2 linked regions of the Pedosphaera parvula Ellin514 genome follow. The protein of the gene in region 1 interacts with the protein of each later gene in a pairwise test. Links are inferred from orthologs where the notes say so. Each region holds a gene or a part of one and is shown on either strand. Other genes may lie near its edges.

Region 1 (15,586 bases):
ACAGCCCGGGCTCTGATCTCACCCTCTAATACTACTGGCGCGGGAGCAAACCAGGACGGCACTTACTCCGAAACGGGCATAACCCTCGGCGATACAAGCGCAAAGAGCTCGGTTGCCGACGCTCCTTCCACACGGGGTGGTTCCAGGGCATATACATCAAGCCCGCTGGTCACCTCTCAAAGTGCGGGTATAGACATTAAGCCCGTCTTGGCCATTGGAGGGGCGGCTTACCTGATTGAATACACTTTCGATAGTTCCGCTAACAACGTGACTACGAATGCCATCTTTTCAGCATCCTGCACGGGAGGCACATTATCATTCTCCAGCACGGACAAATTTCAGAGGAAGTATGGTACCAAAACCTGGCAAACCGTCGGGTACATCACCAACGCTGTTGGTAATTTGGCTCCGACTATCAGCTTTCGTTATTCAAGTGGAAGAATATCTTCAGCCGAAAACAACCGACTTATTGTGGACTGCTTCCGGTTCACTCTGGCACAACTTTGCCAGAGCGTCGCCTCACCTTCCATTGATGGTCCTGTCGCTATCGGTCAGACTGCTGTGACTGTTACCGGAGTGGCAGCCAATGCCACGGACGTCTCAATTTATCAAATTACTGCCAGTGGAACGCAAAAAATTGGCGAAAAGGCCTCAGGCCTCGTCGCCGGTAACAATTCGATTCCTGTAACCGGTCTGGTGAAACTTGCTCAAATAGCAGCAACTCAAACCATTGCTGGCCAGGAGAGTTGCGTGCCTAGCACAGGACTGTTCGTCGGGGGAGGCGCCAATCCTAGTGTTCGCATAGCTCTGAGCATCCGGGAAACATCCAGCACCGGCCCAGTTGGCCAAACTGGTAATACCGGCAGTGGGATCGTACATTTCCTGGGCGCGACCCAAGTCTCATCACAAGCTCCCATTGATGCTCCTGTGTTTTATCCGAGTAACACCTGGCAGACGGTCTCCTTCCAATACGGCACAGCAACCGTTGGCGATGTTCCAACTGCTTTCGGCAACGCACTTCCAGGCTCTGGCTATGCTGCCAACGACTACGTGGATATTAAGGTTTATGCCTACGAAACGATTAACGGCTCAACCGCTTACTCGGCGAATCCAGTGTTTTCGGCAGGGAACGGTTACACGTCCAGCAACGATGTTTACCGGGTCCAATGGACTTGGGATGCAGTTCCTGGAGCAACCGGTTACCGCCTGCTTCGTCAGACTAACTTTTTTGGATACAATGATTACCGTGACGTGACCAACAACAGCTATACTGATTCGAATACGGGCTGGACTGTTGGATCACCAACGCTCACTCCAAACAGCATCCCTCTCTCACCTTCCATCCAATGGAATCCTACAGTCGGCAATGCCAATAACATTGCTACTTCATGGGGAATTTTAGATTCCATTGACTTTGCAATCAATGGCACCGATTCCGGACCATTCGATCTCTATATCGACAATGTCCAAAATGGAACTACTGTCTTCCAAACTTTCGAAAATGGTACATCTATCTTCCGCCAGCCCTCATTCTCGGGAACTACAAGCGGAAATATATTGGCTAATCCGAATGTTTCCGCCGTTACCAATATCATTGCCGATACCGGCACTAACTCACTCCACGTCCGCTTCCAGTTTAGCGGCACGAATAATACGAAGTGGCTCAGGTTTACCACATCTGGAGCCGATCCGATGGTGAATATGACGGACCCAATCTCGTTCCGCATGCTCCTGTTGCCGGTTGGCGCTCAACAGCCCCAAGCGCCTCCTGGTAAAATCAACGCAGGCATGGATGCAAAAAGTCACGTCATCCTCAATTGGACAGGCTCTTACACTCTGCAAACTGCTACGAGCGCAAGCGGTCCATATACTGATGTGGCCGGACCGGTCTTGAATAGCCCATATACGAATACGTTCAGCGGTGCGCCCAGATTCTTCCGACTTCGCCAATAAGCGCACAGCAAAGATTGGTTCTTAACGACAAACCGGGACGCAAGTCCCGGTTTTTTTATTTCTCCAAGCCTAAAAGGTCGACATTTTGACCGAAGCGTGGGCATACCTTCGTATCATTTTTGTATTAAACCACTTACATCCATAAATATTCCTTTTCGTTTTTATACAAATTCCTCCATCTTGGTGTCTATAGGTCGGAAACATTAAAAGTGAGCGGTAATAGCAACATCTGGTGTCAGAAGATTTATGAGGCTAAAGCCTCAGGGTTAATCCTTTATGGTCGCGCCTTAGGTCTCTCTCACAGCGAAGCTGAAGACGTGCTTCAGGAGACCTTTCTGGCCTTGATCCATAAAGAGGAGATCCCCAAGGAACCGGAGTACTACTGCCTTCGCAGTTTTCGCAACCGTGCTCTTAATTACCGCCGAGGTCTCTGGCGCCGATTGAAACGTGAACTGGAATCACATCATTGGTTCGAAAAGAGTTCGACGGAATCACCACATGAGCGCGCAGCCATGAAATGTCTCGCGGAACTGCCAACGGAGCAGCGCGAAGTAATTGTTTTAAAGATCTGGAATCAACATACTTTCGAAGAAATTGCCAACCTGTTCAACCTATCACCGAATACCGTCGCCGGAAGGTATCGTTATGGTTTGCAGAAGCTTAGAGTCTGCTTGAAAGGAGAAAATTATGAACGACTGGAGTCAATTGGAGAAGGAGTTGCAATCATGGATTCCCCGTCCGCCCTCGGATAAAATCAAGCAACAGTTATTTCCCGAGGCCATGCTGCTTCAGAGCCGACCGCTGACCTTTCCTTTTTGGTCCTGGTTTGCCCCTGCTCTCTGCATGCTAATCTTAGCCTGCACCATCTGGCTTTCTCACAACGATGTCGCCGGACACTTACCCCTTACGTCCAGCAACTCCAATATGTTAGTCAGCTTATCTGATCACAAATTGCTCCCCGGTTTGGCTGCCGACCGCCAATGTCAGGAATGGAACGTATTATCTGCCACATTCATTCTGGCCAGCCTTACCATGCCTGACCGTAATTTGCTTACATTTATCTCTTCCACCCCAACTTGGAGGGAGGGAAACAGCTTATCCACCACTTTTGATTGGACAAAAACCCCTTCTTCCCTGTCAACTACCGGCTCTTTTCCCTCGTGGAAGACCAATATCGAGAAACTTTAATTAATGAGTGCTGATAATTTAAAACCTACTGACAAACCCAAAACAGCAGTACAGCCGCCTAAGGTGATTGTGCCGCCGCTGTTTCGTAAAGTCGATTGGCTGACTTTCGCCCTTACCGCCATCCCAATTTTTATTGGGTATATGCTGACCTTGGCGCCCGACCTGACACTTGAAGATTCTGGCGAGTTGGCTACTGGCTCCTTTTACGCCGGGGTTCCCCATCCTCCTGGTTATCCTCTCTGGACTATTTTCACCTGGGTTTTTACCAAGCTTATTCCTTTCTCAAACACTGCCTATCGAGTCTCGATTGCTTCTGCTTTCTCCGGGGCGGTAGCTTGCGGACTGCTCTCCCTGATCGTTTCTCGAGGCAGTAGCATGATGATCGAAAGTATCGAAGAATTTAAGGGCATTTCCCGCCGGGCGGAAAACGCCATCTGCCTGGTTTCCGGTTTTGCAGCAGGCATGCTTCTCGGTTTTAACGGATACATGTGGAGCCAGTGCGTCATTGTCGAGGTATATCCCTTCAGCGTGATGTCCCTCATGGGCATGGTTTGCTGTCTTTTGCGATGGATTTATGCTCCGCAGCAACGGCGCTACCTTTACTGGGCATGGATTCTCTTCGGGATTTGCTTTACCAACCATCAAACTCTCATTGTGGCAGCCATGGGTCTTGAAATCGCAATTCTTGCTGCTCAACCCAAACTCGGACGAGATCTGGCCCTCGCCAACTCCGTGGTCTACCTCATTGGGTTGGTTGCCTTGAGCACAAAGCTGCTCGGTGATTTCCAACCCAATCAAATGGTATTAATCATTTACCACATCGTAGGCGTTTCCTCGATCATCACCTGCGGTTGGCTGACGCTTACCACGAAAAAACTCGGCACTGAAATACTGCCGGTGATCATCATGTTCAGCCTCTTTGTAGTTGGCGCCGCCCTTTATCTCTGGATGCCCATCTCTTCCATGTCCAATCCCCCTATGAACTGGGGCTATCCTCGTACCGTTGAAGGTTTCATTCATGCCCTGACCCGTGGTCAGTATGAAAAGACCAACCCAACCAATTTCTTCAACGACCCTCAGCGGTTTTTCATCCAGCTCGGCATGTATTTTGATGGAGCCCAGGAAGAATTTAACTACGTCAGTTTATTAATCGCACTGGTTCCCTTCTTCTTCTTCTTGAAAATGCAGAGGCGTGAACGGGCCTGGCTGATTGGTCTTATTGGTCTCTGGTCATGCCTGGCTATCCTCCTGATGATCTTGCTGAATCCAACTCCGGATCGCGCCACTCGCGAACTGATCCGCGTGTTCTTTACTGCATCTTATACCGTGATTGCCATATTCGTTGGCTACGGTTTGACGCTCATTGCGGCCTCCTTGATCACAAATTATCAGCGTTTTCGATTGTGGGCTCTGGCAGGAGGCGCACTGGCAGCCGCATTGGCCCTGTATTCCCTCTCAACCACCACCTCGACCATCTTTGGCAATGTGCCGGACATGAATGGAATTCAGCAGTTCTTCTATGCCATAAAGAAAGCATTTGCACCGAACCAGTATGGCCTGCCTATTTTTGGCGGACTGATCCTGATCGGTTTGGCAGTTCTTTTCACAATATTGTGTTTGGTGTCAGTCAAAAAACCACTACTGCCGGTTGCTTTGGGAATTTTTGCCCTCCTCCCTCTCAATTCCATTCTCTCGCATTGGTCTGACAATGAGCAGCGTGGACATCTTTTCGGCTATTGGTTCGGGCACGATATGTTCACGCCGCCTTTTAGCATTTACCCCGAAATGACTAAGAATGCGGTTTTGTTCGGTGGCACTGATCCCGGCCGTTTTTGTCCTACTTATATGATTTTTTGCGAGAGCTTTATCCCCCCTCGCTGCAAACCTCTGGATCCTAAATTTGATCGTCGCGACGTTTATATCATCACTCAAAACGCGCTCGCGGATGGCACCTACCTTGAGTATATCCGTGCCCAATACAACCGCAGCACGCAGATTGATCCTCCATTCTTCCAGGAATTGTTGCGTTCGAAAAAGGAAAAGGAAGACAATTATAAAACGAACATTCTAGCTGGCCTCGCTTATAATGTCCTGGATAAACCGTTTCTGCGCTTGGGCGCAAAAATTGAAGCCCAGCGCCGCGCTGAAGGTGTATATCCTCCCAATGAAATCTACACTCCGACACCAAAGGACTCAGAACAATGCTTCCAGGAGTATCTGGGAGACGCCCAGCGCCGGTATGCTCATGACGAGCAGCGTCCTAATGAGGCAAAACAGATAAAACCGGGGGAGGACGTTCGGGTCATCGAAAATCGTGTTCAGGTTTCAGGCCAGGTCGCTGTAATGTCCATCAACGGCCTGCTGACCAAGACTATATTTGAGCACAATACTAATAATGAGTTCTTTGTCGAAGAGAGTTTTCCTCTGGACTGGATGTATCCCTACCTTACTCCCTTTGGCATCATCATGAAGATCAACCGACAGCCCCTGGCTGAATTCTCGGCTGACATCATCAAGAAAGACCATGATTTCTGGGCTAAATATTCAGAACGCCTTACCGGAAACGTGGTTACCAACGAGACGTCAGTCAAGGACATCGCTGCCTTTATTGAAAAGGTTTATCTCGAGCGCGATTTCAATGGATTTAAAGGAGATCGTAAATTCGTTCGTGATGACCAGGGACAAAAAGCCTTTTCGAAGCTCCGTAGTTCCATTGGCGGAATTTATGCCTGGAGAGCCAACAATTCACCACTGGGAACCCCGGACCACGAGCGCATGCTGAAGGAAGCCGACTTTGCTTTCCGCCAAGCCTTTGCTTTTTGTCCATACAGTCCAGAGGCCGTGTTTCGGTACGTTCAACTATTAGCCAGTCAAAACAAGCCGGAAAAATTGGATGATGCCATTTTGGTTGCGAGTACCTGCTTGAAACTCGATCCTTACAACACACAGGTGGAAGGTCTGGTTAAGCAGCTCAAGGAAATTAGGAAGGGCGGTTATACCATGGCTCCTCCGCAGAATGCTCCTCAACCCACAGCAAACATTCCGGCTTTGGAAAAAGAATGGGCAGCCAACCCTGTAAATTTCCAAGTCGGATTCAACCTTGCGGTTGCCTACCTGCAGACCCAACAGAACGACAAGGCATTCCAAATTCTGGACCAGATTCTGAATAGTCCCAAAGCTGACGCCAACGCAGTCCTTTCTGTCGCCAGATTATATGCTCAGCTTGCGAACTCTCCCAAATTGGAAATTGCGCTGGAAAAACTTGCAAAAATGGAGCCGGACTCCCCGGAAGCATCCTATGACCTCGCCGCGATGAAAACCGCGGTCGATAAGCCTGAGGAAGCCATTCAGGCATTACGTAATGCCTTGGCCGCGAACGCTAAACGGTTGGCAAAAGACCCTAAAGCCACCAATCTCTCAATTACTGCCAAAAATGATCCTCGGTTTGATAAACTACGGAAAAATCCGGAATTTCTGAAACTTGTCGATTCAAAGTAGTTAATCAAGTTTACCTTACATCATTGGTAAGCTTATGAGAGTTGCCCATAGGCAAATAATCATTTATTTTAAACAATATTGATTTATTTCCATAGGGAACAATTCGGTCATAATGAATAACACAATGCCAGAAGTTAAACCACCAACGGACATGGAGAGTGCGGAAACTCAAAATCAAGCCAAGGCTCTGGTGCCAGAGCCATTGTCCCCTGAACAGATTGAGGATCTGAAGACTCAAGCAGCCAAAGCGGACGAGAATTGGCAACGTGCTCTCCGCACAGCCGCCGACCTGGACAACTTCAAAAAACGTGCGAGCCGCGAGAAGGAAGAGGCCATCAAGTTCGCCAACGAGTCACTCATCAAGCGACTGGTGCCAGTACTCGACAATTTCGATGCCGCCATGGCCGCAGCCAACCAAGCCCAGGGAGGGTCGGTTCAGTCGCTGCAGACTGGCGTAAACATGATCCTTCAACAACTCAAAAACGCGCTCGCTGAATCGGGTTTGGAGGAAGTGGATGCCACCGGCAAAACTTTTGATCCAAATCTCCATGAAGCCATTTCTCAACAGGACAGCACTGAAGTCCCCGAAGGACAGGTTTTGCAACAATTGCGCAAGGGGTATAAATTGCGGGAACGATTGATCCGGCCTGCCAGTGTAATGGTCGCCAAAAAACCTGCTGCTTAGATCTTCCAATGGCTAAACGAGATTATTACGAGGTGCTCGGTGTCGAGCGCACTGTCGAATTCGAGGAAATTAAAAAATCCTACCGCAAACTCGCTGTCAAATTTCATCCTGACAAAAATCCAGGCGATAAGGCGGCCGAGGAGAAATTCAAGGAACTCGGTGAAGCCTATGAGGCTCTTAGCGATCCTCAGAAGCGGGCTGCGTATGACCAATACGGCCACGCTGCATTCGATCCCCGGATGCGAGGTGGTGGTGGCGGACGCGCCGGAGGCTTCCACGATCCTTCAGATATTTTCCGTGAAGTTTTCGGCGGCGGTGGTGGCGGCAGCATTTTCGAAGACTTGTTCGGCGGTGGGCGCAGCGATCCCACCCAACCGCAGCGTGGAGCCGATCTCCGGTACGATATGGAGATTTCGTTTGATGAAGCAGCCCACGGCGTTGAAAAAGAAATTACCGTTACCAAGCAGGACCGTTGCGACGTTTGCAATGGCACTGGCGCAGAGAGCGGTTCCAAGAGCAAAACCTGCCCCACCTGTGGCGGTCGCGGTCAGGTGATCAGTTCACGTGGCATTTTCAGCATAGCCCAAACCTGCCCTCGTTGCGAAGGTGCTGGCCGGGTCATCGAGAAGCCTTGCAAAGCCTGTAATGGCGCTGGTCGCCGTGAACGTACTACCAAGATCAAATTAAAGATTCCTCCTGGTGTTGACACAGGATCGCGTCTGCGTTCTTCCGGGAATGGCGAAGCTGGACTTCGAGGCGGTACTCCCGGTGACCTCTATGTCGTCCTCCACGTCAAGCCACACGAAATATTCCAGCGTGAAGGTGACGATCTGATCTGTGATGTGCCCATTAGTTTTGTTCAGGCTGCCTTGGGATCGGAAATTGAAGTCCCAACGCTGGCAGGTAAAACTCATATCAAAGTTCCTGCTGGAACACAACCTGGCACCACCTTCCGGCTTAAAGGTAAGGGCATGAGAAACGTTCAAGGATTTGGCTCAGGAGATTTGCACGTCCGTGTAACCGTCGAGGTTCCCGCGCATCTTAACAGCGCTCAAAAAGCGAAGCTGCAGGAATTCGCCGCCTTGTGCGATGAAACCGTCAATCCTCTAACCAAGGGTTTCTTTGAAAAGGCTAAAAACCTTTTCAGTTAATCTCAGTTCGTAATCAGAAGGAAATCTGTTCAATGCATAGATTCTATTTGCCACCAGAGGAATGTAAGGAAAACACATTAATTCTGACCGACCGCGAAGCGCATCACGCGCTGCAGGTCCTCAGGTTACGCGAAGGGGAAAAGCTGGTGGTGTTGGATGGTGCAGGACAGGAGATTCTGTGCGAGGCGCAAAAAGCGGAAAAGGATCAGCTGAAGTTAAAGGTCCTGCAACGCAATTTCCAGCCGCAGCTGCCTTATCAAATCACCTTGTTCCAGGCCATACCCAAGGGAAAAATCATTGAGACAATCATACAAAAGGCCACCGAACTTGGCGCTTTCCGCATCGTTCCCCTGCTCTCTGATCGCGTAGTTACCCAGTTGGATGATGAAGGGGCTGCCTCCAAGGTGGAAAAATGGAAACAGACTGCAATCGAAGCCATCAAACAATGTGGTTCGCCGTGGCTGCCGCAGGTCGATGCACCGGTAAGTCCGAAGGATTATCTGGCTCGCGGTGAAAAATTTGAACTGCCATTGATTGGCTCGCTTCAAAATGATTGCCGTCATCCCCGTGAATATTTCAAAACGTTCCACAACGAACGGAAGCGGCTCCCGAAAACTGTGTCGATTTGGATTGGTCCCGAGGGCGACTTCACTCCCGCGGAAATGAACCTCATCAAATCTGCGGGAGTGCTCCCCATCACTCTGGGCAAACTGGTGCTGCGTAGCGAAACCGCGGCCATTTATTCCCTTTCGGTTCTCAACTACGAGCTCCAGTCCAATTACGCTTAGTCTATTCAGCGGACTGCACCAGCACGCGGAAAGATTCTCCCAGATGCTCGGGATGCGTGAGAGTTTGAAATTGTCGGACCTTGCCGGAATTCCACGCTGCATGGTGTCCTTTCCGCTCAAAAATCCTTCCGGCGATCCGCGTCAAAAACTGCGCTTGCGACCATAGACCTTCCGTTTTCAATCCCTGACTTTCACCTGTCTTTTGAACAGCGCTGAAATTTACATGCGCAGTAATATCCTGGTTACCTGCGTCCGCCAGTAAATCATCTGATTGGTGGTGCCGATAATAACTCCTTAAAGTTCCATTTCTTCGCGCTGGAGTGAGGAACTGATCGGCTGTTAATCCATAATCAATAGCCAGCAATTTGCCGGACTTTAACTTGCCGGCTGCCTGCCTCCACCAATTCAGGGCCACAGGACAGACCTCGGTCGTGAATTCATCTGGCAAAACCGCGGTAAATTCCTGAGGAAGTTCCAGTAGAGCTCCCCCAATCTCTGGATTTGTTTGTGGCATGCGTGACCACGCAAATCTTCCACCTTCTAAAATCACCCCCCATTCAAACCACTTCCTTTCGCTGGCATCCCAACCCATTCGATGCACCGGCATTGCGTCCAATAATTCGTTGGAAAAAATCACTCCGTTGACGCCAGTCTCAGGCGTCTCCTGCCACGACCGATACCAACGAACCGACCGTGCCAATTCCCCCAAGGTGTCTGCCTGCCATCCCTGCCGCGCTTCCGAAGGCTCTATAATCCAATACTCCAGATTATCGGACAGCTGAGGTTGCAGCACCTTTATCTCCTGCAAAATGTCACGGGCCAACCGCCCATCATGCGCTCCCGCTTCCACGATCTGGCATTTTGCCACACTCAGAGCATACAGCCACTCGGAGAACTGAAATGCCAGCAATTCTCCAAAAAGGGCGCCCACACTCACGCTGGTATAGAAGTCACCCTTCCTACCAGGCGATACATCCTGTCGCTCATAGTATCCAAATTTGGGACAATACAGCGCCAGTTCCATGAAGCGCGAAAAGGGAATAATCCCCTTCACGAGCACCTCTTTTAGTATGATTTCATTGATGTCGCTCATTATGTAGTGCCGTCCGCATGCCTAGGCACACTATCTGCTATTTAGCTTACAGATTTATGGCGAAAATTGATGCATTCTTCAATTTAATGTTCGAGCAAAAGGCTTCCGACCTGCATCTGTCCTCAGGGAATCCTCCCATGCTCCGCATTAATGGCGAACTTCATCGTGTCGATTATCCTCCGCTGGAAAGCGACAATCTAAAGATGATGCTATACGAAATCGCCCCGGAATATAAGATTAAACTATTCGAAGAAACCGGTGATGTCGATTTCGGCTACGAAATCCCGAACATATCCCGCTTTCGTGCCAATTTCTTCAATCAAAAGAACGGTATTGGCGCGGTGTTCCGCCAAATTCCCAGCCGTGTGCTTTCTTTCGAAGATTTTGAAAAATTTGATGCGCCGTTGCCAGCAGTGTTAAAGAAGCTTTCCATGCTTCATAAAGGCCTGGTGGTGATTACCGGTCCCACTGGCTCGGGTAAGTCAACCACGCTGGCGGCGATGATTGATTATGCAAATAAAAATCGTCGCGACCATATCATTACCGTGGAAGATCCCATTGAGTTCGTCCACGAAAGCAAAAACTCGCTGGTCAATCATCGCGAAGTAGGCATTCACACCAAATCATTTGCGGCCGCGCTGCGCGGGGCTTTGCGTGAAGATCCTGACATCATTCTGGTTGGTGAGTTGCGCGATCTGGAAACGATTGAGCTCGCTATCACGGCAGCTGCCACCGGCCATTTGGTCTTCGGCACGTTGCACACCCAAAGCGCAGGTAAAACTGTCGATCGTATCATTGACGTGTTTCCGGCCGAGCAACAGAACAAAGTCCGTGCCACGCTGTCAGAAGCCCTCAAGGGCATCGTGGCTCAGAACCTTTTCAAGCGAATTGATAAGAAAGGTCGTGTTGCAGCGCTGGAGATTCTCGTGTTTACCACGGCGATCGCGAACCTGGTTCGTGAAGGCAAAACCCATCAAATTCCAGGCATGATCCAGGTGGGCAAGAAGCACGGCAACCAACCCCTTGACGATGCGATCATGGAACATGTGCGTATGAAACGCATTTCACCCGAGGAAGCCTACGACAAATGCCTGGATAAAAAGAAATTCCGTCACTTCCTGGCCACTCCGCCCGATGATGATGAAGTTTGAAATCCCTTTAAATTATGCGACGTCCTGAACTGGATTATATTCTCTCAACCATGTTGGACTCCGCCCCGGAGGTATCCGACCTTTTGTTCACCGTCGACAAGCCGCTCCAGGTGGAAGCAGCCGGCGAACTGGCTCCGGTCTCTTGCGATCCTCCGATTGAAAAACTCACCCCTTTTCAAACTGAGATGATTGCTTTGAATCTCGTTGGGGAAAATATCTGGAATATCAAGGACCTGCTTCGGACTGGCTCTTGCGATTCGGCTTACACCGTTATTGACAAAGCCCGCCTGCGTATCAACATTTTCTCCCAGCGCGGCAATTACTCCATTGTTCTTCGCAAGCTGAATACCAAAATGCCAACGCTGGAAGCGTTGCAGCTGCCTGAGATTATTTACCAGGTTCCCAATGAAAAGACCGGCTTGGTCCTGGTTACTGGTGCCACCGGCTCGGGTAAATCCACCACCATCGCTGCCGTCCTGAATGAGCTCAACCGGACCAGGGCCATTCATATCATCACCTTGGAAGACCCGGTGGAATTTGTTCATCCGCATGAGAAGTCTACTTTCAATCAACGGGAGTTGGGAAGCGATTTCGACAACTTCGCCAACGGCCTGCGCGCCGCATTGCGTCAGGCACCGAAGGTGATTCTGGTCGGCGAAATGCGCGACCGTGAAACTGTGAAAATTGCTTTGAGCGCAGCCGAAACCGGTCACCTGGTTTTGAGCACTCTACACACCGTCGATGCTGGTCAGACCATCAATCGTATCCTGGGTATGTTCGAGACGGACGAACAGGAGCAGATCCGGGTTCGCCTCGCAGATACACTGCGCTGGGTTGTCAGCCAGCGTCTTGTTCCAAGAATCGGCGGTGGTCGGCATGCCATTCTGGAAGTCATGGGCGCCAACCTCCGCACAAAGGAAACCATTGTTCAAGGTGAGAGCGAAGGCAAAAGCTTCTACGAAATCATCGAAGCCAGCCAACCGTTTGGTTGGCGAACATTCGATTATTCGGCTCTCGAAGGATATGAACAAGGGACCATCACCGAGGAAACTGCCCTGCTCTACTGTTCGAAACGAGGACCTGTTACTCGTGGCATCGATAACCTCAAAAAAGGCCGTGGTGAGAATACCCATCATATGAACAGCTTGAAAATGAAGCCTTCGGCGGAATTTGGGAAAGTCGCTCCGCCTCCAATCCCCACAACCCTCAAACTGAAATAATGCCATGGCTGAAGATTTCGATTTTGTTAGCGCGACAGACAAGCCGGCCCTGCTGGCTTTCTCCACGCCGGAGTGGCTTGAAATCGCCAAATCTGCGTTGATTGAACTGGGGTATAAAGTCCATACCGCGGCCACTCACAGTGACTTTGCCACACGATTTAGTCAGATTCGCTATCAAGTAGTGATTATTGAGGAGTGCTTTGCCGCGAACTCACTGGAGGAGAATTCCACCCTCCATCTCATCCAGGGCATGACCATGAGTCAGCGTCGCCATGCCACCGTGATTCTTTTCGGCACTTCCTTCCAAACTTTCACTCCCATGCAAGCCTTCCAGCAGAGTGTGCATGCGGTAATCAATGCATCGGAGCTTTTTCTTCTGAAGCAATTGATTGAAAAAGCGGTGGCCGATAATACTTTCTTCCTGAACAGCTATCGCGAGGCTCAGGCCAGCACCCATAACAGCTAATCCACGTTCCCGCCTTGGAATGTCAGAGTTGTCGTGGAGGAAAATCTCCCGCATACTAACATCCAGATGGCATTGGATCGATTGGATCAGGCACTTGTGGAGCGCGGCTTATGCGAAAGCCGTGAAAAGGCTCGTCGCGCCATCATGGCTGGCCAGGTCACCATCAACCAGCAACCGGCTAAAAAACCCAGTGACCGCGTCAAACAGGGTGACAATATAGCGTTGGCGTCGGGCGATAAATACGTAAGCCGGGGCGGGTTAAAGATGGAGCATGCCCTAAAGCATTTCGCCTTGAATGTTGCCGGATTAACCGCCATTGATTTGGGAGCATCCACTGGTGGTTTTACCGATTGTTTACTGCAAAATGGCGCAGCGAAGGTTTATGCTGTGGACGTCGGACACGGCCAACTCGCCTGGAAACTGCGACAAGACCATAGAGTCGTGGTCATGGAAAAGACCAATGCACGCGAACTGACACCCGCCCGCTTCCCTGCTCCGTTTTCCCTTGCCGACCTGATTGTTATTGACTGCTCTTTTATTTCTCTGAGTAAGATTCTTCCTGTTGCGATTGCATTGCTCCGGCCTTCCGCTAACATAGTCGCCTTGATCAAGCCTCAGTTCGAAGCTGGGAAAGCGGAAGCGGATAAAGGCAAAGGCGTGATAACCGATCCCGCCATTCACGCACGGGTGTTGCGGGAGCTTGAACAATTCGTAAGTGAACAACCTCTGGCCGAATGGCGCGGGTCTACGGAATCGCCCTTGCTCGGGCCGGCCGGCAATAAAGAATTTTTTGCGTTGATTGAAAAAACTGGCCAAATCAATTAAACGGGTCGGATTCATTGGGAATTCGGAAAAGGCTGCCAGCAGCGGCTTTATATCCAAAGCCGCACAGATTATCTCACGTGGCGGCCGACAAATCTGCAGCGACCCGGTGACCGCCCGGATGGCAAATCTCAAAAGTAAGATTTATCGAGATGCTGCGTCGCTTGCCAAGAACGTTGATTTACTATTGGTCTTTGGTGGTGACGGAACAATGTTGCGTGCCGCCAGCGAAATCGCTGGATCAACGACTCCAATCCTTGGCATCAATTTAGGCGGACTCGGATTTCTTACGGCCGTTTCCTCAAACGAAATCGAGAATGCCCTAAAGCGAATCCTGCGTGGAGAATATGAAATTGAATCGCGGGCACTGATCCAGGTCGACGGCAGGTGCAGTGAAATAATCATCAGCAAGTGCGCGCTCAACGATTTTGTAATCAGCCGCGGCATCATTTCCAAACTTATTACTTTGGAAGTTAGCGTGGATGGACAACTCCTTACGCGCTATCGTTGCGATGGTTTGATTGTCAGTTCGCCCACGGGCTCTACTGCTTACGCACTCTCGTCTGGCGGAGCGGTGGTTCATCCCTCCGCCGACGTATTCGAACTCACCCCAATTTGTCCGCATACACTTTCCAATCGTTCGGTCATCGTCAGCCTCAACTCCACGATTCAGGTCCGGGTGGTCAGTCCCAAACCGGACATTATTCTGAGTGCCGATGGAGAAATGGTCAGCGAAATGCTGCCTGGTGAGACCGTGACGATTCGTCGAAGCGCGGACTCCGTCCGATTGCTTCACCTTCCAGGATACTCGTTTTTCGATACTTTGCGGCGCAAGCTTAATTGGAGCGGTGCCAACGTTTAACCATGGTTCGATTAAAGGACATTGCTAATCGTGCGGGGGTTTCCGTCATGACCGTTTCCAAAGTCATGCGCAACGCCCCCGATATCTCGGCCGCCACCAAGGCACGGGTAAAGGTGCTCGCTCAACAAATGGGCTATGTTCCCGATTCCACGGCCCAAAGTCTTCGCACTCGAACCAGTCGTTTGCTCGGTGTGGTTGTAACCTCTTTGACCGATCCCATTTTGTCCCGCGTCCTATTGGCGTTGGAGGAACGGGCTTACGAATCGGGTTTCGAGATTATTTTGACACAAACCCTGGATCGCGAAGAAAGAGAGGAGGCCGCCATCCAACGCCTGTTGGCTCGCCGCGTGGATGGCTTGTTCATTTCGCCGGTGTATCGACTCAAACCAGAAGCGCCGATTTACCAAATCCTCCAGGCTCGTGGCACTCCGGTCGTTATTCTCGGTAACAATGCTCCTTTTTGCCGCCAGTTTGTGGCGGTTGGAGCAGATGATTTATTGGGAGGCTATGCGGCCACTCAACATTTGCTTCAACTAGGTCACAAACGAATAGCCTTCTTCACCGGCCCTCACGCCTCACCATGGGCTCACGAACGCTTTGAAGGATACCGTCGGGCGCTTCGTGAAACCGGCCTCGACGTGGATGATCGACTCGTCTTCCAGGCAGGCCAAACGATAGATGATGGTGCCAAGGCTGCCCTCCAGTTCAT
Region 2 (15,765 bases), on another replicon or contig:
CCCCTCCCCAACTTTGCACCGGTCATCATGGGCGCCCTTTGGCGCGGAAAATTATCCCCTCCAGTACAGCTGATATTAGAAGAACTACAAAGGCGTGCACGGGTTTTGAGTTCTGTGTAGTGGCGCGGAGGCGGTCCGGCCCCAGAAGTGGCAAAGGAGTTGCTTAAAGGCAGTCGTAAAGTTAGTTCAAAAACTATTTTATGGCGCTGCCATTCTTAAACGGCCAATCAAAAAAGAAACGGGACCAGATCATAGCCATCGATCTGGGCAGCCGCACCACCAAGGCCATTCACCTGCAACGCAAAGGAGAAGGATTTGCCCTGCAGCATTATGTGGTGATGGATGCACCTATTTACGAAAAAAGCCTCTCCATCGAACTGCTCTCGGAACATCTAAAAGCTGTGGTCCAGGCTTTGGATGCCAAGACCAAGATAGTGACTTTAGCGATCGGAGTGAATGATTCCATCGTGCGACATGCTGAACTGCCACCCATGCCGGTGGAAGACATGCGCATGATTTTGAGAAACAATACGAAGAATTACCTGCAGCAGGACCTGCCGGGACACGTCTTCGATTGTCATGTAGTGGTCGCCAGGAACGGAGCTGCTCTCGAAAGCGCGCGAGCCGTCGGAATGCAAAGGGCAAAGGTCCTGGTCGGCGGTGCCAAACAACAGCTTATCAGTGATTTATTGCAATCCATCAAAGATGCTGGTTTGACGGCAGATCAGGTAATTCCGGGATTGCTCGGTCCGGTAAATGCGCTGGAACTGGCGATGCCTGAAGCCTTTGCGAAAGAACCAGTTGCTCTGGTGGACATCGGTTTCAAGAGCACTACGATTTCCTTGCTTAACAATGGTCAATTAATCCTGAGCCGTGTGGTGGCCATCGGCGGCGACCGCATGACACAGGGTTTGGCTGAAGCCATGAGCATCAGCTACGCTGAAGCTGAAGGGATAAAAGTCGGCATGCCGGCGGAAGTTCAATCAAGTTTGGAACCAATTTTGATTCCTCTTGGACGCGAGCTGCGAGCTTCGGTGGACTTCTTCGAACATCAGCAGGATAAATCGGTCAGTCAGATTTATATTTCCGGCGGATCGGCGCGCTCTGAATTCATCATTAAGAGCCTGGAAGCTGAACTGATGGTCCACTGCAAAGCCTGGAATCCGGTTGCTTCGCTGCAAAATGAACTCCCCGCTTTGCAATCCGCAGAAATTGACCAGGTGGCCCCCCAATTAGCTGTAGCCGTTGGCGCTGCTGCTGTTGCATTTTAACTCCTATGCCTATACGCATCAACTTGCTTGCCGAAGCGCAAGCCACAGAAGATCTCCGGCGCAAAGATCCGGTAAAACGGACGATTTGGGCTGGGATCATGGCAGTGTGCCTGGTGCTGGTATTCAGCAGTTCCCTCCAGGTCAAGGTCATGACCCAAAATGCCAAGCTTAACACTTTGGAAGCCAGGCTGGGTACGAGGACGAACGAATACCAGCAAATCTTAAGGGACAGGAAGAAACTGGGCGAAACAACCGAAAAGCTGACGGCGTTGCAAATCATGGCCACAAACCGTTTTCTCTATGCCACGCTTTTGGATTCCCTGCAACATACCGTGGTGGATGGAATTCACATCACACGGATCCGGGTGGATCAAAATTATGAAGTAACCCCCCCGGTCAAAGGCGACAGCAACAAACCAGGGAAACCTGGCAAGTCCACGGAAAGGGTTTTCCTTACATTGGATGCCAGGGATTCAAGCGCCAATCCCGGAGGCGACCAGGTCAATCGTTTCAAAGAAGCAATTTCTCAATATTCTTACTTTAAGGAAAATCATCTGACCACGAACGAAATCCGTCTGAAGAATCTGGCAACTCCCCAGCTCGACGCAGAATCGGGAAAACCCTTTGTTCAGTTCACGTTTGAATGCCGGTACCCTGAAAGAATTCATTGATATGAAGAAAATTTCCAAGGAAAAGCGTACCCACATGGTCTTAGTCGCGATGGTCGTGGCCGGGATCATTGCAGGATTGTGGTTTGGCCTGATCAGTTACCAGAACACCAAGCTGAACGAAGTCTCAAAAAAGATTGGGGAGTTGGATCAGCAAATGCAAACCGTTTTAAAGACGGTTGCCGACGCCAAAAAATTGAATTCCGATCTGAATGGGTGTTCACAAAAGTTGGATCTTATTGAAACCACCATGGCCTCAGGAGATTTGTTTTCCTGGATTGTAAGCTCTTTGAAACAGTTTAATGTCCCATCCTATAGAGTGGAGGTGCCTCAATTTGGAGCTCCTGCAGTCGCGGACGTGACCATGTTTCCCTCTTTTCCCTATAAGCAAGCAACTGTGGGGATAGGCGGAACTGCCTTTTATTATGACTTCGGGAAATTTCTTGCAGATCTGGAGAATCATTTCCCCCATATGCGCGTCCAAAACCTCACGTTGGAACCATCGCCGGGAAATAATCCTGATGAGAAGGAAAGACTCGCTTTCCGAATGGAAATAGTCACACTCGTAAAACCCTAAGCCTCCTGATTAACCACTTTTATGACCATTCCGCGAAGTATCATCATTAGTTTAATTTCTGGCATGACCGCTGGCATGATGATCTTTTCACCAAGTTCCCACGCCGCTCCCACAGAACCGGCTTCCGGTGGGTCGGTCGGCGGGGAAACTAACTCTGTCGCAGCCGATGCGGTCATTCCGCAATCGGTGTTCGACCTCACCGCGAAAAATATCAGGGATCCATTTTATCCAGACACGTTGCGGCGGCCGATCCCCGCCCTCGTGACAACGAACGCTCTGCCGGTGGTTGCGCTCTCCAGCCTGGTCTTGAAAGCATTGTCTGGTAGTGCTGGTCAGCGCCTGGCTCTCATCAATAATCGGACACTTGAAGTGGGAGAATCTGCGGAAGTCACCACCGCAAACGGGAGCAAGATCAAAGTCCATTGCATTGATATCAAAGAGTCATCAGTTTTCATAAAGGTAGAGAGCCAGCCTGAACCCATCGAGCTCCACCTGCGCAAGGATTTTTAGCTGATTCATCTTTGCTAATGCATTTGATGCAATGCGATGCCCTTCTTAAGGCATCGCATTTTTCATTACATCGTCTGGCTCTCATCAGCAATCGGACAGTTGAAGTGGGAGAATCTGCGGAAGTCACCACCGCAAACGGGAGCAAGGCCAAGGTCCATTGCATTGATATCAAAGAGTCATCAGTTTTCATAAAGGTAGAGAGCCAGCCTGAACCCATCGAGCTCCACCTGCACAAGGATTTCCATCTGGTTAATCTCTGCTAATGCGTGTGATGCATGCGATGTCCTTCTTGAGAAATCGCATTTTTCATTAGAATTACTTACTTTCCGATGCCCCTCCCCCACCATTCAAACGATGTCTTAATGATAGACAAGCCTTCTTTGCTAATGGGCAATTTGCTCAGTATTACCTCTAATTTCGGGCGGGAAACCGCTTGGCACCTTTGCTGCTAAAACAAAACCTGCAGTAATTAACTGTCAATTGTCGATACACGGTCGAAAACACAAAGCAAATCAAAATGAAATCCAAAGCCACATTACTCAGCCTGGTAGGACTTATCGTCGCCAGTGCAGCCCTGGCACAGCCGACTGACACGAATCAAGCGCCCGCCAGCGTGCCGCCGGAAAGTTCCTCAACGGCCACCAACCTTTCCTCCAGCGCGGCAACACCGGCATCTGCGGACACCAACTCAACAGCCGCCAACCTTTCCTCCAGCGCGGCAACACCGGCATCTGCGGACACCAACTCAACAGCCGCCGCGGCCAACACCAACGCCACGGTATCGGCCGACAAAACCACGGGGACCCCGACCGCCCCTGCAACGCCTCCAGCTTCGGCCAGTCCCGCTACTGGCGCCACCATTGCCACGACAAACGGATCGGCTGAAAAACGTGATCCTAATGCCGTCATTCCCCTGATTGTCATGGACGAAGTTCCGTTGACGGATGCGATCAAGAATCTCGCACGTCAGGCCGGACTCAATTACATGCTCGATCCCAAAATCAATTACGGAGTGGCCGGTCCCGATGGCAAATTGAATCCCCAACCGATGGTTTCCTTGCGCTGGGAGAATCTCACTGCCGACCAGGCTTTGAACGCAGTATTAGGGAATTACAATTTAACAATCGTCGATGATCCGAGGACGAAGATCGCCAGAATTACAGTCAAAGACCCAGCTGCTCCTGAACCACTGGTCACGCGCGTTATCCAACTCAAATATGCGAACGTAACCAATATAGTTTTGAACGTCACTGGAGTGCTGCAAGACAAGCGCAGTAGAGTAGCCGCGGATGTGCGCACCAGCCAGTTGGTCGTCCTGGCGACGGACAGGGAGCTCACCGCAGTCGATGAATTAGTCGCCAAATTGGATACTGCCACCAAGCAGGTATTAATTGAGGCCCGATTGGTTGAGACTTCCAAGAATCCCACCACCGCGAAAGGTGTTGACTGGACGGGCACAGCTGCAGCACAGAATGTTCGCTTTGGTAATAACTCGATACTTGCAGCACCTTTTACCCGAGGCACACCTCCAACACCTGCAAATCCATTTGGGACACCTGACCAGCAAGCAGTTCCAAGCACCATACTTGACCCCACGCAGCCGATGATTGCTGCGAATACACATAATGGATTTCTTCCAAATACCTTCTTCCTGAATGCTGACGGAGCCAGTGCGGTTCTTTCCTTCTTGAATACAGATAACGATGCCCAAGTATTGTCCACTCCCCGGGCGGTGACTTTGGATAATGAGACGGCCACTCTGTCAGTAACGCGCGCTCAGCCCATTTTCAAAACCACTGCGGGCACTCAGGGCTCCCCGGGCGGATCTGAAGTTACCTATACAAACGTTGGAACAATCCTAAAGGTTACTCCACGTATCTCGGCCAACAAAATGATCAGCCTAAGAGTCATTCCTGAAGTTTCCAGCGTGGCAGGCACGGACAGGAAAATCGTTTCGGGCCAGATCAACGAAGCTGATATATTTGATGTTCGTCACATCGACACACAAGTGCTGATTCCCAGCGGCAATACGCTGGTGATGGGCGGACTGGTGAGCGACGACAGAACCAAGTCTTACATCAAAGTGCCACTCCTGGGCGATATTCCCTACCTTGGCGCGGCTTTCCGCCATGAATCCAAGACCCAGAACAAGAAGAACCTGATTATCTTCGTCACACCTACCATTGTGGAGACTGAGGACTTCCAACCCACACAAACCGACTTCCTCAAGCATAAGCTGCCGGATGAAAATAGCACTGACTTCGGTGCCTGGGACAGCGGCAAACCTCAAGACTGGAGCAATCTGTTCGGCAAGAAAAAGACTGCAACTGATAGCGACGACGCCAGCTCTAAATAGTCTCAGCTAAATTATCGCACCACCGTTCTTCCAGTAAGAACGGTGGTTTTGCTTTGTACGGGTGACTGTTTTACCATCAGGTCACCGCCCTGCCCTGCTAAAGAATTAATCTGCCTGCGACACTTTCCGAAGGTAATCGAAAGTATAAAGGCCGGTGGCATGACCATCAGCCCAAACTGGTTGAATTGCGTAGCTCCCTACGTTTGCAATCCGCAGCAACTGAAAGGCACGGGCGTTCAGGGGCTGATCTGGAGCTTTATAGACGTTTCCCATCACGTCCATTTCGCCCTTGCACCCGGCACAAGGACAATGACGACGCAGCTTTTCCAAAGAGATGAAAGATTCAGTCCCATCCTCCCATTTAATCGCGAGTTCATTGCCAATCGGTTGTATATCCAGCGGTCGCATGACTCAAAGTTAACTTTGAACAGCCATATGCGTCCACCCCTTAACACTGAGATGGGACATGACCAATAATATAGCCTAGTCTAACTTTTTTTATTGACTCAAAGTTTTCATCAATTAGCTTATCACAATGCGATGGAACACGAAGTTTTCACGGTGCCACAGAAAGGAGTATCTTTTTAACTTTACGTTGCGTCCGTAATTGCCATGGCTTCCCGGCTCAAAATGAAAGCAAATAACCAGGCAGCTTCCGAGGGAACGGAAGATGGCTGGCGTTTGCCGAATCAGACTCCCAGTCTGGAGGAGGCACATCGTACGATAGCCATTCCCAAAGAGCTTGGGTTCTGGCGAAAGCTGTTGGCTTTTTCTGGACCAGGTTATTTGGTAGCCGTCGGCTACATGGATCCGGGCAACTGGGCTACAGATTTGGCTGGAGGATCAAAGTTTGGGTACTCCCTGCTTAGCATCATACTTTTATCCAATTTGATGGCGATCCTCCTCCAATCGCTCAGCGCCAAACTAGGCATTGTAACGGGTCGCGACCTGGCGCAGGCATGCCGTGATCATTATTCCAAGCCAGTGGTTCTGACGCTCTGGCTGCTTTGCGAAATTGCCATTGCTGCATGTGATCTGGCTGAGGTCATCGGATCAGCAATCGCGCTCAATCTTTTATTTGGGATACCGATCCTTTGGGGCGTGTGCATCACGGCACTGGACGTCATTGCCGTCATGTATTTGCAAAACAAAGGCTTTCGCTACATCGAGGCCCTCGTAATAGTGCTTATCCTCTCCATTGGAGGGTGTTTTCTGATCGAAATCATCCTTTCCCGTCCTGATGTAACAGCAGTTTTGGGAGGGTTTATTCCGAAACTCGAGGTGATCAGGAACAAGGAGATGCTTTATATTGCGATTGGAATATTAGGTGCAACCGTGATGCCGCATAACCTTTATCTGCACTCCTCCATCGTTCAGACGCGAAAATATGAGCAGAACACCGAGGGAAGGGCTGAAGCAATAAAATTTGCGACTTTGGACTCTTCGCTGGCACTGATGTTCGCGCTGTTTATCAACGCAGCCATTCTAATCGTTGCCGCAGCTGCATTCCACAGTCATGGACAAAACGAAGTGGCGGAAATCCAGGATGCTTACAAGTTGCTGAGTCCAACACTGGGTGCGACATTGGCGAGCACCGTTTTCGCCGTTGCGTTGCTGGCATCCGGCCAGAACTCAACTTTAACCGGAACCCTGGCCGGACAAATTGTAATGGAAGGATTCCTCAACCTTCGGCTGCGTCCATGGGTGAGAAGACTTTTGACCCGTTTATTAGCTATTATTCCGGCGGTGATCTGCACGGCACTCTATGGTGAAAGCGGGACGGCCAGGCTACTGATTTTTAGCCAGGTGGTTTTGAGTCTCCAGCTCTCGTTCGCGGTGATTCCATTGGTTATTTTCACCTCCGATCGGAAGAAAATGGGTAAATTTGTAAATCCCACCTGGCTCAAGGTGTTGGCATGGCTAACCACGGGTATCATTGTGGTATTGAATTTGAAGTATCTGCTGGATTGGTCCGGACTTACGCAGCTCATCGCACGACTGTTCCATTGAAGGACATTCATGTACGGGAAAATTTTAGTAGCCCTGGAGAATGGCCAGGCAGACGAAAGTTTGCTGCCGCATGTAACAGAGCTGGCGAAGCAGTTTAATTCGCATCTACTTTTAGTGCATGTTGCGGACGGGTGGGTGGCGCGCAACTATGATCGACTCCAACTGGCCGACTCGGAGGAGATTATAGTCGATCGAAACTACCTGGAACAAACGGCTGAAAAACTGCGTGCCTCCGGTTTACAAGTTACAGCGCATTTGGCGATGGGAGATCCTCCCACGGAAATATTAAAAACGGCAGAGCGTGAAAGATGCGACTTGATCGCCATGACGACTCATGGTCATCGCCTGCTGGCCGACATTTTTCTCGGGAGCACGATCCACGAAGTCCGGCACAAAACCACAATTCCCATCCTGCTGGTAAGAGCCGGAACGAAGCGGGCTTGAATTGCCCGCCCCCGCTCAGGAACCACCTGGCAGTCTCAGAGCAATTCCAACAATCGATGCAACTCTGCATCGGTGTTATAGAAATGAGGTGACAGGCGAATGTAACGCTGGCCGGCTCGGTCGGCCCTCAGCGAGGTTACAATGTTTGCCGTCTCGAGCTTCTGATGCAAGGCGGGCAGGTCTGTTCCGGGTCGATGAAACGTGACAATCCCACTGGCATTAACCGTTCCAGCATTTGCCTGGAGGACTTTATAACCTTTGGCTTCCAATGCAGGAACCAGCCAGGCACGTTTGCGCAAGAGTTCGGCGGCAATATTTTCAACGCCGATTTCAAGGATTAGTTCCATGGCTGCATGCAATCCAACGAGGCCAAAGAAGTTGTGCGAGCCTACTTCAAAGCGCTGGGCATTTTGGCGATAAACAATCTGCTCCTGAGCCACGTAATTGGGGCAACGAACATTGTTCCAGCCGTAAACATGTGGATCCAACTTTTCCTGCAACGATTGACGCACATACATCAATCCGGCAGCGCACGGTCCGAGAAGCCACTTGTGCGCATCGGCGGCGAGGAAATCGACATGTTCGACCGTGGTGGGAAACGCGCCGAGAGTTTGGATTGCATCCAGGCAGAATAGAATGCCGCGATCATGCAGAGCTTTGCCGATGGCCTGATAATCGATGCGATAGCCCGCAACAAAATGGCAGGAGGCCAGGGCGACCAAACGCGTCTGTTCGTCGACCTGCCCAAGAACATCAATGGGCCGAATGACACCGAGTTCGCGAACATTAATCAGCCTGACTTGAACCCCTTTGTTCGCCAGAGCCATCCAGGGATAGACGTTCGATGGATAATCATCGAAATAGACCAGTATATTATCGTGCCTTTTAAACTTGAGGCCGCCAGCGATAAAGCTGAGTGCGAGTGAAGTAGGACCAACGAAAGCAACTTCTTCCGGCCTGGAATTCATTAACCGAGATGCCAACTGCCGGCCAGTTTCCACAATCTGAGGGTAAACAAACGTTTCCTGATCGCCCAAGGTGCATTGTTGAGCGTATTTGGCAACCGCTTCGGCGACGCGTCTCGGCAAGGGACAATCCCCGGCATGCGCCAGAAATATTTTCTCGCGGGCCACGGGAAACTCGTGCTGACGCAGCTCTTCGTTTGAAAGCAGTTCGGATAAAGTCATGGAATTAAATTAAGAAAACAGTCGGAATGTGCAAGGTGCCAGTTAATCCGCAAAAAGGTCGGGGGCCGCGTTAGAATCCACCGGCTTGTTGGATTTGGTTGATGTATCCCTGGTAGAACGTGATGACTTTGTAGCCGACAAAAAGCGCGATTGCCATATAAAGACCTCGCGGGACCCAACTCGCCAGAAAACTCATCCGCGCCCTGCCCTGCTCTTCGTAATACCGGTAGATACGGCGCAAGGACTCATCCAGTTGACCGCTGATTTCTCCGCTCGTATAAAGCTGGGTAAAAACGTCGGGGAACTGGTTGGGAACCAGACGAATTGCTTCGGCGGGAGTTTGTCCACCCAGAATCCGCGCTCTCCACGCCATCACGGTACGAACCAGACCAGGTGAACCGCTGGCAGCAGCAGCCATTTCCCATGCCGGAACAATGTTTACTCCAGCATTAATAAGTGCCTCAAGAGCGGCGGCCAGACGCGCCAGCGCCAGGGAATGCCGGGCTGTGCTAAAAACCGGAACCACCTTGAGCACACGTTCAAGGCTGGCGCGCCACTTTTCATTACGTTCAGCCTGAAATGCATAAAGCAGGCCGAAAATGATTGCATAAAGAGGAACTATCACACCCGCGGTTTTAATCAGGAAGAGAGCGCCGCTGCCGTTTTTAAAATAATCGATCAAGGGAAACAAGAAAACGGCCATGTGCAGAACCAGTGCTGGATAAGCAAGGTCGGAGAGCATTTGCTTTTGAAGCCTGGCGGTGTCGGCATAGTAATCGCCGAGCATCTTAAAAACTGAATCCAGGCGACCACTGTTCTCGGCGGCCTCGATCAAATAAACATCAAAGGATGGCAGCCATGACCCAGTGGCACGCATGGCATCCGTAAAGGTCGAGCCATGGTTTAAGTGCTCCAGCACGCGCTCAATGTGCTTGCGAAATGCAGTTGAAGGGGGATTGCGCTGGATAAGTTGCAGCGCTGAGATCAATCCGATACCTGAAGCAACGAGCTGAGCAATCTGATGGTAAAGCTCAGCGCGCTTTCTAATGGAGGAGGGAGTGTTGATGGCAGCCATACTCCCTCTCAGCGGTCACAGGTCAAGCAGTGACACGGTCAAAGCTGGCCTTGAGATCGCGTTTGCTGCGCAACCCGACCATCTGCTCAGCCACTTGTCCCTTGTGGAACAATAGCAACGTTGGTATCGCCCGGACTCCGTACTGAGTGGCGAGCGATTGATGGTCATCAATGTTGACTTTCGCAATGATTGCCCGGCCGGCATATTCATCAGCCAGTTCATCAAGAATCGGGCCGATCATTTTGCAGGGACCACACCATTCTGCCCAGAAGTCCACCAAAACAGGTGCGGTGGCCTGAAGAACTTGTTGTTCAAAATTTTCTATGGTCAGAACTACAATATTGGGAGATGCCATTTTTTGGTACGTCTTCTAAATGTTAATTTATGATGGGCGATACCGGCTTAGGTAAAGAGGCTCATGCAATAGACCGTGCTGCCTACGGCAACGAGGCCGGCTACTGCAGCGGCAATGGCGAGCACCACATCGATGGTGCTGAGCGCAGGTTTCGGTGGTGCCACCGGGGCGCGCTGAACCGGACGCTGGGCGGGTGCAGCAGCCACAGGAGCGGCGGCAATGCGAGGTGCAGCGGCAGGTGCTGCCGGAGCAGCAGTCGGAGCCGTGGTAAAAGCCGGAGCGCCAGGAACTGCAGAAGGACCGCCCGGAGGCAAAGTCGGCAGTTTAATCGTTGGAGCTGCAGAAGGCTTTGGCGGCAGGTTAATGCGAACCGTTTCCTTTTTAGGTTGAACCTTGGCCCCTTCGGGCGGTTGAGGAGGAACCGCGCCGCCGGGCAAACTTGGATTTTGATCTGCCATAGTATGTCTTTAGGCCAAATTAAAGTTGTGCCGTCCGACTGTCAAACTCTTATTCCACCTTAAATGCCAGTTCCCGCATTAATTTGGGAGGGCGACTTCCTCGCGATTTTTCTCAATCACTTCGGCAACCGCGCGGCTCACGTTGCTAAGATTGAAGGGTTTGGCCAGGTGAGGATTGCCAGTGGACTCGAGGAAAGCCTTGGTTTCGGTGTTTACCACGTCGCCAGTAACGAAAATAATTCGGCGTGCCAGCTCTGGTTTGATATGCACCGCCATGGTGTAAAACTGCTGGCCGTTGATTCCTGGCATACGAAAATCTGAAACCACGAGGTCAAAATCCTGTGTTTCAATCAATTCCAACGCATCCGTGGCAACATGGCAGGTGGTAATCGTATAGCCGAGCAGATCAAGCATTTCGCTGAGCATTTCCGCCAGGGATTTTTCATCGTCCAAAACCAGGATGTTGCCTTTGCACGACTTGAGAATCGCGTTTGCCCGGGTGAACATCGCCGTGTCGCCCGAAGATACCCGCTCACGAGGATTGGGTTGTGAGGCGGTGAACTCCAAAACAAACCCGGCACCACCCAATGATGCGGCCTGATAGAAGATGCGGCCTTGATGCTCGGTCATGATGCTGTGTGCGATGGATAACCCCAATCCAGTGCCGGTGCCAACTTCCTTGGTGGTAAAGAAAGGCTCAAAAATTTTTGTGGCCAGATGCAAAGGAACACCGGGACCACTATCTTCCACCGCAATTTGCACTTTCTCCCCCACCCTCCGGGTTTGGAGCTTTAGCCTGGCGGGACCAGATATATCAGCCATGGCCTGTACGGCGTTGTTCAGGAGGTTCACGAGCAGTTGCTGGATTTGATCCGGATCGGCCAATACGGGAGGAAGCTCGGGATCCAACTCGAGTATCATTTCAGTTTTTGCCATCGAGGCGTCCAGTTTCCAAAAATCGACCAACCGGCTGATGAGCTCATTGAAAACGATCAGTTCCCGGTGAGCCGGTTGTTCCCGCGCGAAGGAGAGAAAGTTGGTGACCAACTTTGCGGCGCGATTACTTTCATGAGCGGCTTTTTCAAGATCAGCGCGGGTTTGAGGATTCACCTCATGGTGGGCGAGGACGAGTTCAAGATACCCTTTGACGACCGCCAGCGGATTATTCAACTCATGCGCCACACCTGAGATCATCTGGCCCAAGGCGGAAAGCTTTTCCGCCTGGCGCAATTGCTGTTCCAGGCGGGCGCGTTCGGTTAATTCGATAAGAAAGAATTGATAAGCGGGAGTGCCGTCCAAACTGATTTGACTGACATTTACCTCCAACGAAACAATGCCACCATTCTTGCGCACCAGGTTCAGAGGCCGCTGGCGGCAAAGGAACTGAAACCATTCCCCGCTGTTTTGGGGAATGGCTGAACTGGAGTCCTTCACATGGCAAAATGTGATCAAGTAATGCTGGTCGGCTTCGTTCCGTTGGATGCCCAGCAATCTTTCGCCAGCCTGGTTAATCTCCAAAATTCGAAAATCATCAACGCTGGTGATCACAATGGCCTCGCCTGCCTGGTCAAAGAGCTTCTGGTAACGTTCTTCCGTGGAAATAACCCTGGATGCGAGGGCATCACGCTCTTCCATCCGGGTTTGGGCCTGGCTCACAATGATCTGGAGCGTATGCCTGGCTTCTTCCAGAACGAGGATGATCATGCTTACCGCCAGGGTTAGCTGGAGAACGGCAGAACTAAAGAGGGCAAGGCTGGTCCAATTCTCCGCTCTTTCGAGAAAGGGATAAGCAGCCATATAAAACCCCCAGAGGAAAAAGCCGATGGTGAGGAGAGTCGCTCCGACATAAGGCTGTTTGCGACGATATTTAAAAAAACTGTAGGCCGTGAAGAAGCTGGCGATGGCGATCAGCCAGAGGATGGGTATTTGCATCTCCAAAGGCCTTTTTAAATGATAAGCCCCGATATAGCTCCAAACCAGGAGAAAGACCATGAACCACGCAAGACTGGATTGTCTCACCGGATGTCCCAGAAAGGCGAGGCTGCCCCAAAGAAGAAAGACTGCCGATATGCCGATGCTCCATTGCTGAAGCATAAGCTGGATGGGCTCTCCGGCGGCTTGAAAGCCGAAGCTCAGACTCATCCACAAGGCGTAGAACAACCAGGCCACCGTCCAGATGCTGAAGTAGCGTCGCTTGGTGTAGCGGTTCAGATAATAGAACAATGCGACTAAAACCCAGACACTCAGTAAAGAAACCAAGACGCCCGCCTTCAGGTATTCGCGCGTAAAATGCAGATCCGGGCCAATCTTAGTGAACCAATACATGCATGTTCTTTTTGCTCAAGCTCATTAGCTGGTTGAATGCCAAGTTCATCGTAAAGCCTTGCTTTTGGCAAACTGCAGGCATCCGGGCCTGATTTCGCCGGGTCATGTTGGAGCTAACGTGGCAGCAGGAGGATGGGACGAATTGGCCCATTATATGCTAACGTTATGATATGAGATTTAAGGTTGCAGCGATTTGTGGGTTGATTGTTTTGTCCGGCTGGGTGGCCAGGTCGGCCGATGGGCAGCAGCAGGTTAAGACGAACCAGCTGAAGTTGAGCAAGGTGGTGACGAACAATACGGTGCTGGTGAAGACAAATCTGGCCATTGGGGCGGTGACGATTCCTGTCCCGGTGTTGGTTACCAATGCGACTCCGCAAATGCCGGGGGATCCTTACACGAATAGTGTGGGGATGGAGTTTGTTAAGCTGGGCGGTGGCTCCTGGGCTGGCCGATATGAAGTGACGCAGAGGGAATATCAGTTGGTGATGGGTAGCGCTCCGAGCCATTTTTCAGGAGCGAGATTGCCGGTGGATAGTGTGACGTATGATGATGCGGTGGAGTTTTGCCAGAAGCTTACGGAACAGGAATTGAAGGAGAAAAAGTTGCCGGAGGGTTTTAGTTACACCTTGCCGACGGAAGGGCAATGGGAGGGATTGGTGGCGGATGCGAGCCTGGCCCAGGCGGTGACGAGCGCGAATGGGTCGCGGTCAAGCACGAGTCCGGTGGGGAGTTTGGCGCCGAACAGCCTGGGTTTATATGACGTTCGAGGAAATGTGATGGAGTTTTGCCTGGGGTCGGCGATGCCTTATCGCGTGCTGCGCGGTGGTTCGTGGCAGGATTGGATTAGTGTCAATCTGCGGCTTGATTTCAGATATTACGCCCGACCGGATGAACGCAAGGATACTTTTGGCTTTCGCTGTTTGCTGGTCCAGTCGGGGAAGAAGTAGTAGCTGCTGAATCAGAAATGAAATGATGCGTTTGTGTTTGGATTGGCATGGGCCTGCTCTCCGGCAGCGGTAATTGACCCAAAAGAAAAATAATTGGGACCGATACCTTTTTATCTCTTGACCCAATGTCCTAATGCGTGCCCCCTTTAGGACCGCCCGCGCCATCCTCAAACGCATGGAACAATTATCGCGCCGCATTCTCTTTGCAACCATCCCCGGAGTCACTCACCGCAAGAACCTGAGTGCCAAAATTTTGGGTCTTAAGTAAGTGCCATTCTGGTGTGACCCCTTGATATCATCTTTGAAAATGATTTGTTGCGCGTTGGTATCATATTTCCAGGTTCACAGAGGTGATTTCAAATTTTCACTGCTCTTCGCTCTTCCAACTGCTTCTTTAACTGTTTTAGCTCACTTGTTAACTCATTGACCTTCTCCAAGTCTCGCGTGAAGTTCTCCATAAACTGTCCGTCGGTGGAGCGGACAGATTGGGTTTTTGGATCATAGGTCCATTTCCCCCAGTTTTGTTCGAGCAGATTTAAATAACCTAAAATAGCCTGTTCACGCAGAAGCTGTACTTTCCTATATTTGAGTGACTCGGGCTTGTCTATTTCAGCCGACCGAATGAAATCTTGCAGATATTCCTTCCTTACGTCGGGAGAAAGGTTGGCACGAGACAATTCCTCTGCAAGGCGGGCAGCAGCGCTTGTCCAGAAAGCTATAAGTTCTTGGCTTGCCGCAATACATGCCAGCGTCGCCTTCTTCCGCGCTTCCAAATCTGCCTTTTCCTTAACCAAAACCATACTCAACACTGGTGGATTTGTTAGCGCTGCGTAAGCCGTGCTGTATGCATTCGAAAACAGCCAGGTTTCGTTAGCAAGTTTCTGCTCCAGAGTTTCCGCTTTTGCATACTGGACGGACCATTGATGCCGGTAGACAAGTCCATAAGAAATCGCCCCTAAAAGCATCACATTCATCATCATACCGCTCAATGAGCGCCAAAAAAGACCTTTCGAGCCATGTTGTTTCATTTCTTTTATGGCTACGACTCCGAAACAAATCCCACAAAGCCAGAGGGAAGCAGTCGCTAGAAGAACCGCTGTTTTCCAAGATTCGCTGAGACGGAGAGGTTCGAACAGTGTCATACAGCTAATTACAGTCAGCAGTCCCGCGAACGGCGACCAGAAGCAAATTTTTGCCGCAGTCTTTGCAAACCGGAGCTTTCTGCAGGAAAAATCTGGGGATGTTTTTGACGTGTCATCACTGCCAGATGTCCTTTGATTCATTCTTATATTTCAACTGAGTCCGCAGAAAATCGCAACCATTTGCTCCTCGACTCACCAAAGCCACATTTGTAGATTTTCCGTCAAAGAAGCTATGAACCACCATCAGAATGCAACGCCTCCGATGCCCCAGAGCCCTCCGCCTGTTCCGACCGGTTACTGGTGCTCACGTTGCCGTGGCAAACTCAAACGCGACGCCAACCGTGGTGCCGGCATGCTCTTTGGACTCATTGGAGCTCTGATTGCCTCAGCTTTCAGCCCGCTTAAATGCCAAACCTGCGGCCCCATTCCCACTAACGAAA

The links.
Region 2: the proteins of grpE (region 1) and CFLAV_RS03840 interact in binary tests that used the Escherichia coli proteins (3 or more experiments, as listed by UniProt). The link is inferred for Pedosphaera parvula Ellin514 from one-to-one orthologs.

Annotation. Positions count from the first base shown.
Region 1 is NZ_ABOX02000036.1:25,976-41,561, reverse strand. Bases 5,750-8,543 are described here. They hold grpE (nucleotide exchange factor GrpE), read left to right. Parts: upstream 5,750-6,763; coding sequence 6,764-7,324; downstream 7,325-8,543. Other genes in these bases: CFLAV_RS22360 (RsmE family RNA methyltransferase), read left to right, coding at 8,508-8,543; dnaJ (molecular chaperone DnaJ), read left to right, coding at 7,333-8,475; CFLAV_RS22375 (glycosyltransferase family 117 protein), read left to right, coding at 5,750-6,639. In the rest of the region: CFLAV_RS22390 (autotransporter outer membrane beta-barrel domain-containing protein), read left to right, coding at 1-1,953; CFLAV_RS22385 (RNA polymerase sigma factor), read left to right, coding at 2,163-2,705; more of CFLAV_RS22375, read left to right, coding at 3,145-5,749; more of CFLAV_RS22360, read left to right, coding at 8,544-9,263; CFLAV_RS22355 (class I SAM-dependent methyltransferase), read right to left, coding at 9,265-10,356; CFLAV_RS22350 (type IV pilus twitching motility protein PilT), read left to right, coding at 10,413-11,507; CFLAV_RS22345 (type IV pilus twitching motility protein PilT), read left to right, coding at 11,522-12,727; CFLAV_RS22340 (hypothetical protein), read left to right, coding at 12,732-13,193; CFLAV_RS22335 (TlyA family RNA methyltransferase), read left to right, coding at 13,260-14,018; CFLAV_RS22330 (NAD(+)/NADH kinase), read left to right, coding at 13,993-14,877; CFLAV_RS22325 (LacI family DNA-binding transcriptional regulator), read left to right, coding at 14,880-15,586. UniProt on the Escherichia coli protein: Participates actively in the response to hyperosmotic and heat shock by preventing the aggregation of stress-denatured proteins, in association with DnaK and GrpE. It is the nucleotide exchange factor for DnaK and may function as a thermosensor.
Region 2 is NZ_ABOX02000004.1:13,836-29,600, forward strand. What follows is about bases 5,230-8,202. They hold CFLAV_RS03840 (Nramp family divalent metal transporter), read left to right. Parts: upstream 5,230-6,012; coding sequence 6,013-7,392; downstream 7,393-8,202. Other genes in these bases: CFLAV_RS03830 (type II secretion system protein GspD), read left to right, coding at 5,230-5,382; CFLAV_RS03835 (DUF971 domain-containing protein), read right to left, coding at 5,488-5,790; CFLAV_RS03845 (universal stress protein), read left to right, coding at 7,402-7,836; CFLAV_RS03850 (aminotransferase class V-fold PLP-dependent enzyme), read right to left, coding at 7,872-8,202. Also shown: CFLAV_RS03800 (LysR family transcriptional regulator), read left to right, coding at 1-120; pilus assembly protein PilM, read left to right, coding at 201-1,271; CFLAV_RS03810 (hypothetical protein), read left to right, coding at 1,277-1,942; CFLAV_RS03815 (hypothetical protein), read left to right, coding at 1,944-2,516; CFLAV_RS03820 (hypothetical protein), read left to right, coding at 2,538-3,026; more of CFLAV_RS03830, read left to right, coding at 3,544-5,229; more of CFLAV_RS03850, read right to left, coding at 8,203-9,023; CFLAV_RS03855 (type II secretion system F family protein), read right to left, coding at 9,094-10,098; trxA (thioredoxin), read right to left, coding at 10,121-10,453; CFLAV_RS35925 (hypothetical protein), read right to left, coding at 10,501-10,911; CFLAV_RS03870 (hybrid sensor histidine kinase/response regulator), read right to left, coding at 10,990-13,236; CFLAV_RS03875 (formylglycine-generating enzyme family protein), read left to right, coding at 13,407-14,183; CFLAV_RS03880 (hypothetical protein), read right to left, coding at 14,540-15,325; CFLAV_RS03885 (hypothetical protein), read left to right, coding at 15,558-15,765. UniProt on the Escherichia coli protein: H(+)-stimulated, divalent metal cation uptake system. Involved in manganese and iron uptake. Can also transport cadmium, cobalt, zinc and to a lesser extent nickel and copper. Involved in response to reactive oxygen.